Azospirillum brasilense: one gene and its partner. The protein of the gene in region 2 interacts with the protein of the main gene of each other region in a pairwise test. Links are inferred from orthologs where the notes say so. Each region holds a gene or a part of one and is shown on either strand. Other genes may lie near its edges. The genes, in order: gyrA and gyrB.

What was found.
Region 1: the proteins of gyrB (region 2) and gyrA interact in binary tests that used the Escherichia coli proteins (3 or more experiments, as listed by UniProt). The link is inferred for Azospirillum brasilense from one-to-one orthologs.

What each region holds. Positions count from the first base shown.
Region 1 is NZ_CP059450.1:470,782-474,503, forward strand. What follows is about bases 315-3,722. They hold gyrA (DNA gyrase subunit A), read left to right. Parts: upstream 315-714; coding sequence 715-3,522; downstream 3,523-3,722. Other genes in these bases: H1Q64_RS15560 (MATE family efflux transporter), read left to right, coding at 315-515; coaD (pantetheine-phosphate adenylyltransferase), read left to right, coding at 3,544-3,722. Also shown: more of H1Q64_RS15560, read left to right, coding at 1-314. UniProt on the Escherichia coli protein: A type II topoisomerase that negatively supercoils closed circular double-stranded (ds) DNA in an ATP-dependent manner to maintain chromosomes in an underwound state.
Region 2 is NZ_CP059450.1:1,823,904-1,827,290, forward strand. The notes cover bases 123-3,195. They hold gyrB (DNA topoisomerase (ATP-hydrolyzing) subunit B), read right to left. Parts: upstream 2,865-3,195; coding sequence 381-2,864; downstream 123-380. Other genes in these bases: H1Q64_RS21735 (hypothetical protein), read left to right, coding at 123-170; recF (DNA replication/repair protein RecF), read right to left, coding at 2,954-3,195. Also shown: more of H1Q64_RS21735, read left to right, coding at 1-122; more of recF, read right to left, coding at 3,196-3,387. UniProt on the Escherichia coli protein: DNA gyrase negatively supercoils closed circular double-stranded DNA in an ATP-dependent manner to maintain chromosomes in an underwound state.

The DNA of each region.
Region 1 (3,722 bases), 1.4 Mb from region 2 along the record:
TGACGGCGCTTCCCTTCATGGCGGCGGTCGGGCTGGCCTCGGCCACGGCGGTGCGGGTGGGGGTGGCCTATGGCCGGCGCGACCCGCTGGAGATGGCGCTGGCCGGCTGGACGGGGCTGGCGGTGACTAGCCTGATCCTGGCCGGAGTCGGGGTGCTCTACCGCTGGATGCCGGAGCCGCTGGCGGCGATCTACAGCGCCGACCCCCAGCTGATCGCCACGGTGGCGCCGCTGATCGCCTTCACCGCCTGGGTTCTGGTGGCGGACGGCGGGCAGGTGGTCATGGCGAACGCGCTGCGCGGGCGCGGCGACGCCTGGGTTCCCACCGCGCTGCACTTCATCTCCTACGCGGTGGTGATGATTCCGGTGTCGGCCTTGCTCGCCTTCGGGTTGGACCGCGGCGCGCGTGGTCTTTTTGAGGGAATTTTGATCGCCAGTGTGGTATCCGTGACCATCCTTTCGCTGCGCTTCGCGCTGTTGAGCCGCCCTCGTCCTGCAAAGGCCGGAGGTCATTGACTTGCAAAGGCCAGGAATCGTGGGGCTGCCGGAGCGTTGTGTGCACATGCGAAAGCTGATAGGAATTCTTATATTACATGCAGCGGCCCGAAGGGCCGTGCGGACGTGCCCCGTTGAACCTTAAGTGTTGACCTTGAGCGTTGAACAGCAAGCGTTGAACACCGAGCATCGCCGCAGCCCGTAGAATGAGTTTGTCTCCTTGAGCACGACGCCCCTTCCTCCCGCTTCCGACATCGCGCCGGTCACCATCGAAGACGAGATGCGCCGGTCCTATCTCGATTACGCGATGAGCGTGATCGTGAGCCGCGCTCTGCCCGACGTCCGCGACGGGCTGAAGCCGGTGCACCGCCGCATCCTCTACGCGATGAAGGAGGGCGGGTACGATTCGACCAAGCCCTACAAGAAGTCGGCGCGCATCGTCGGCGACGTGATGGGTAAATACCACCCGCACGGCGACAGCGCGATCTACGACGCCATGGTACGCATGGCGCAGGGCTTCTCCATGCGCCTGCCGCTGATCGACGGGCAGGGCAACTTCGGTTCGATGGACGGCGACCCGGCGGCTGCCATGCGCTACACCGAGGCGCGGCTGGCCAAGGCGGCGGAGGCGCTGCTCGACGACATCGACAAGGACACCGTCGATTTCCAGGCCAATTACGACGATTCGGGCAAGGAGCCCTCGGTAGTCCCGGCGCGTTTCCCGAACCTGCTGGTCAACGGCGCTGGCGGCATCGCCGTCGGCATGGCGACCAACATCCCCACCCACAATCTGAGTGAGGTGGTGGACGCCTGCTGCGCCTACATCGACAACAACGACGTCACCGACGAAGAGCTGATGGAGTTCGTGCCGGGCCCGGACTTCCCGACGGGCGGCATGATCCTCGGCCGGTCGGGCGTCCGCTCGGCCCTGATGACCGGGCGCGGCTCCGTCATCATCCGCGCCAAGACCGAGATCGAGGAGATCCGCAAGGACCGCTTCGCCATCGTGGCGACGGAGATCCCGTACCAGGTCAACAAGTCCAAGCTGATGGAGCGCATCGGCGAGGTCGTCAACGACAAGACGATCGAGGGCATCTCTGACCTGCGCGACGAATCGGACCGCGACGGCGTGCGCGTGGTGATCGAGCTGAAGCGCGACGCCATGGCCGACGTGGTGCTGGCCCAGCTGTTCCGCCACACCCAGCTGCAGACGTCCTTCGGCGTCAACATGCTGGCGCTGAACGGCGGCCGGCCGGAGCTGATGAACCTGCGGCAGATCATCGTCGCCTTCGTCCGCTTCCGCGAGCAGGTCATCACCCGGCGCACCGAGTTCCTGCTGGGCAAGGCGCGTGAACGCGCCCACACCTTGGTCGGTCTGGCCGTCGCCGTCGCCAATCTGGACGCCATGATCGCGCTGATCCGCAGCGCCCCGGACCCCGTCTGGGCGCGCGAGCAGATGATGGAGCGCGAGTGGCCGGCCATGGACGTCGCCCCGCTGATCGCGCTGATCGACGAGCCGGGGCGCGGCGTGTCGGAGAACGGCACCTACCGGCTGTCGGAGGAGCAGGCCCGCGCCATCCTCGACCTGCGCCTGCACCGCCTGACCGGGCTGGAGCGCGACCGGATCGGCGCCGAGCTGACGGACGTGACCGACCAGATCGCCGACTATCTGGAGACTCTGGCCAACCGCGCGAAGCTGCTGGGCATCCTCCGCGACGAGCTGGTGGAGATGAAGGAGCGGTTCGGCACCCCGCGCCGCACCGAGATCCAGGAGCTGGAGTTCGAGGCCGACATCGAGGACCTGATCCAACGCGAGGACATGGTCGTCACGGTCAGCCAGTCCGGCTACGTAAAGCGCGTGCCGCTGTCCACCTACCGCGCGCAGAAGCGCGGCGGCAAGGGGCGGTCGGGCATGTCGATGAAGGCGGAGGACGCGGTCAGCGACCTGTTCGTCGCCAACACCCACACGCCGCTGCTGCTCTTCTCGTCGCGCGGCATGGTCTACAAGCTGAAGGTCTACCGCCTGCCGCTGGGCAACCCGCAGGCGCGCGGCAAGGCCTTCGTGAACCTGCTGCCGCTGATCGACGGCGAGACGATCACCACCGTCCTGCCGCTGCCCGAGGACGAGGCCGTGTGGGCGGACCTGCACGTCGTCTTCGCCACGTCGAAGGGCAACGTGCGGCGCAACCGCCTGTCGGACTTCGCCAACATCCGCTCCAACGGCCTGATCGCCATGAAGCTGGAGGAGGAGGGCGAGCGTCTGATCGCCGTTCGCACCTGCTCCGAGGCGGACGACGTGCTGCTGGCGACCGGCGGCGGCAAGTGCATCCGCTTCGAGGTCGCCGACGTGCGTGTCTTCGCCGGCCGCACCTCGACCGGTGTGCGCGGCATCCGTCTGGCCGATGGCGATGAGGTCATCTCGATGACCACGCTTCACCACGTCGAATCCTCGCCCGAGGAGCGCGCCGCCTTCCTGAAGCGCAAGCGCGAGGAAGGCCTCGACATGGAGGGCGAGGCGGCTCCGGAGGCCGACGAGGTGCCGACCGAAGCCGTGACGCTCAGCCCGGAACGCTATGAGGAGCTGAAGGGCCTGGAGCAGTATGTACTGACCGTGACCGAGCGCGGCTACGGCAAGCGGACCTCCTCCTACGAGTACCGGGTGACCGGCCGCGGCGGCCAGGGCATCTGGAACATGGAGATGGGCGAGCGCAATGGCTCCATCGTCGCTGCCTTCCCGGTGGAGGACTCGCATCAGGTGATGATGGTCACCAACGGCGGTCAGGTCATCCGCATGCCGATCCACGACGTGCGAATCGCGGGGCGCAAGACGCTGGGCGTTACGCTGTTCCGCGTCGGTGCGGACGAGCGCGTGGTGTCCGTCGCGTCCATTGCGGAGGACGAGGACAGCAACGGGAACGGGACCAATGGCAACGGCGGCGATCCAAACGGCGGCGGGACGGCCTCCGTGGACGATGCGGCTGGGAACGAGGCCGCTCCCGGCGATACGCCCGGTGATACGATCGAATAAAAAGAGGCGGAAGGTACTCCCATGGCCAAGCGCCGCATCGGTGTCTATCCCGGCACCTTCGACCCGATCACCAACGGTCATATGGACATCATCCAGCGGGCGTCACGGCTCGTCGATCATCTGATCGTCGGCGTCGCCCGCAACGCCGGCAAAGGCCCGCTCTTCTCGACGGACGAGCGGGTGGCGATGGTGCGGGAGGA
Region 2 (3,387 bases):
CCCACCACATCATCTCACTCAGCGACTTGGAACGTGGCCGTTCCAATCCATCGCTTGCCATGGGGGTCGATTTGGCGCGTGCATTGGTGACGCATCCGTCCGTCATGCTGGCCGGCTTGGTCATTGAGGAGGACGCCGAGCTGCCGCGGCGGAAGCGTCCCAAGGATTGAGAGAGCGAGTCCGGACGACAACTCAGCGCTTGGTAAGGGGGGTCGTAAAGAGGGCGGGCCCGGTGGGGTCCGCCCTTAATCTGCATCTGTCCTGTCGAGCTCCAGCTGCGGTCAAACTCAGCTTTTCTCAATCATTGAGTTAGACTTCTCAATCATAGAGTTCGGTTTCTCAATCTTTGCGTTGACGACCAGCGATCCTTCAAGAGCCGTTTACACGTCCAGGTTGGCGACCTTCAGGGCGTTCTCCTGGATGAACTCGCGGCGCGGCTCCACAATGTCGCCCATCAGGGTGGAGAAGACCTCCTCCGCCTGATCGGCGTGGTTGACCTTCACCTGCAACAGCGAGCGCTTGGTCGGGTCCAAAGTGGTTTCCCAGAGCTGGTCGGGGTTCATCTCGCCCAAGCCCTTGTAGCGCTGGATCGTCACGCCGCGGCGGCCCAACTCCATTACCGTGTCGAACAGGGCGACGGGGCCGGTCAGGCTGCGGCTCTCCTTCTGCTTCTCGAAGGCGCGGCCCGGCTCGGCGTAGACGCGCTTCAGGTCCGCCGCGATGGCGTCCAGCTTGCGGGCCTCGGCGCTCTTCAGCAGGTCGGCGTCCAGATGGTGGCGGTGGGTCACGCCGCGGCGCGTCCGCACCAGCGCGTAACCGCCCTGGAGCAGGCTCTCGCCGCGCCAGCCGCCTTCCACGTCCAGCGCGTTCAGCCGGGCGGCGACCGTCTCGGCCGCCTGCTGCGCCTGGGCGGTGTCCTGCGACAGCGCGACCGACAGGGCGCCGCTCACCGCCGCCGATTCCACCACCGACAGGTTGCCGGCCTTGCGGGCCAGCGTCTCGATGTGCAGGCGGGCGCCGCGGGCCTGTTCGACCATCTCGCGCAGCGGCTCGCCGTTCAGCAGGGAGCCGTCGGCGGGGCGCACGGACAGGTCGCCCAGTGCCGCTTCGATCAGATACTCTTCCAGCGCCCGGTCGTCCTTCAGGTACCGCTCCTTCGCGTTGCCGCGCTTGATGCGGTAGAGCGGCGGCTGGGCGATGTAGAGGTAGCCGCGCTCGATCAGCTCCGGCATCTGCCGGAAGAAGAAGGTCAGCAGGAGCGTGCGGATGTGGCTGCCGTCCACGTCCGCGTCTGTCATGATGATGATCTTGTGATAGCGCGTCTTGTCCGGGTTGAACTCGTCGCGCCCGATGCCGGTGCCCAGCGCCGCGATCAGCGTGCCGATCTCCGCCGAGGACAGCATCTTGTCGAAGCGCGCCCGCTCCACGTTCAGGATCTTGCCGCGCAGCGGCAGGATGGCCTGGAACTGGCGCGACCGGCCCTGCTTGGCCGAACCGCCCGCCGAATCGCCCTCCACGATGAAGAGTTCGGACAGCGCCGGGTCGCGCTCCTGGCAGTCGGCCAGCTTGCCGGGCAGGGAGGCGATGTCGAGCGCACCCTTGCGCCGGGTCAGCTCGCGCGCCTTGCGGGCGGCCTCACGGGCGGCGGCGGCCTCGACCACCTTCTGGACGACGCGCTTGGCGTCCGCCGGATGCTCCTCGAAATACTGGGCGAGGCATTCGCCCACCACCGCCTCGACCACCGGACGGACTTCGGAGGAGACCAGCTTGTCCTTGGTCTGGCTGGAGAATTTCGGGTCGGGGACCTTCACCGACAGCACGCAGGTCAGCCCCTCGCGCGCGTCGTCGCCGGAGAGGTTGACCTTCTCCTTCTTCGCGATGCCCGACTCGTTGGCGTAGTTGTTGATCGCCCGCGTCAGCGCCGCGCGGAAGCCGGCGAGGTGGGTGCCACCGTCCTTCTGCGGGATGTTGTTGGTGAAGCAGAGCGTCGTCTCGTGGTAGCTGTCGTTCCATTGGAGCGAGCATTCCACGGTGACCACGCCGCCATGCTCGGTCGGGCGCTCCGCCTTGATCGAGATCGCCGGCTTGTGCAGCGGCACCTTGGAACGGTCGAGCCAGTTCACGAAGGCTTCCAGCCCGCCTTCGTAATGCAGGTCCTGGACCCGCGGCTCCACACCGCGGGCATCGGTCAGCACCAGCCGCACGCCGGAGTTCAGGAAGGCCAACTCGCGCAGCCGGTGTTCCAGAGTCGCGAAGTCGAATTCGGTGTTGGTGAAGGTATCCTTGGACGGCAGGAAGGTGACCTCGGTGCCGGAGAGCGGTTTCTGCCCGCCGTTGCCGTCGTCGACCATCGGGGCCGGGCCGACGTCGGCCAGACGGGCATCGGCAACGCCGTGGCGGAAAAGCATGAACCATTCGCGGCCGTTGCGCCAGATGCGCAACTCCAGCGTCTCCGACAGGGCGTTCACCACCGACACGCCCACGCCGTGCAGCCCGCCCGACACCTTGTAGGAGTTCTGGTTGAACTTGCCGCCGGCGTGGAGCTGGGTCATCACGACCTCCGCCGCCGACACGCCCTCTTCGGAGTGGATGTCCGTGGGGATGCCGCGGCCGTTGTCGCGCACCGTGACCGACCCGTCGGCGTTGAGCTGCACCACGACCGCGTCGCAGTAGCCGGCCAGCGCCTCGTCGATCGCGTTGTCCACGACCTCGTAGACCATGTGGTGCAGTCCGGAGCCGTCATCGGTGTCGCCGATGTACATGCCCGGACGCTTGCGCACGGCGTCCAGCCCGCGCAAGACGGTGATCGATTCCGCGCCGTAATCCTGCTGCGGGAGGTCGTTCTTCAGTGCTTCCTGTGCCATGGTTCGACTATAGCAGACTGCGTTGGGTTTCGGCGGAATACCGTACTTCGGTCGGTGATTTTCTGGGCTTTTGAGCCCTTTTTCAGGAGCTAGGCCGGGGTCACGGTCGCATCCTCGATGTGAAAGCGTTTGGCCGCACCGCCCAGCGGCCCGAAGACCGAATCGTCGGTGCCGGTCATCCAGGCCTGGGCGCCCAACGCCAGGATCTCGTCGAACAGCGCCTCGCGCCGCTGCGGGTCCAGATGGGCGGCCACCTCGTCCAGCAGCAGCAGCGGGGCGGCCCCGCGCTCCGCCGCCAGAAGGCGGGCGTTGGCCAGCATGATGGCGATCAGCAGCGCCTTCTGTTCTCCGGTGGAGCAGAGCGCCGCCGGCATGTCCTTCTGGGCGTGGCGCACCGCGAGATCGCTCTTGTGCGGCCCCAGCGTGGCCCCGCCACTGTCCGAATCGGCTCGCCGGCTGTCACGCAAGGAACGGCGCAGCGCGTCCTCGGCGGCCAGCGCCGGACCGTCGTCGAGCCAGCGTT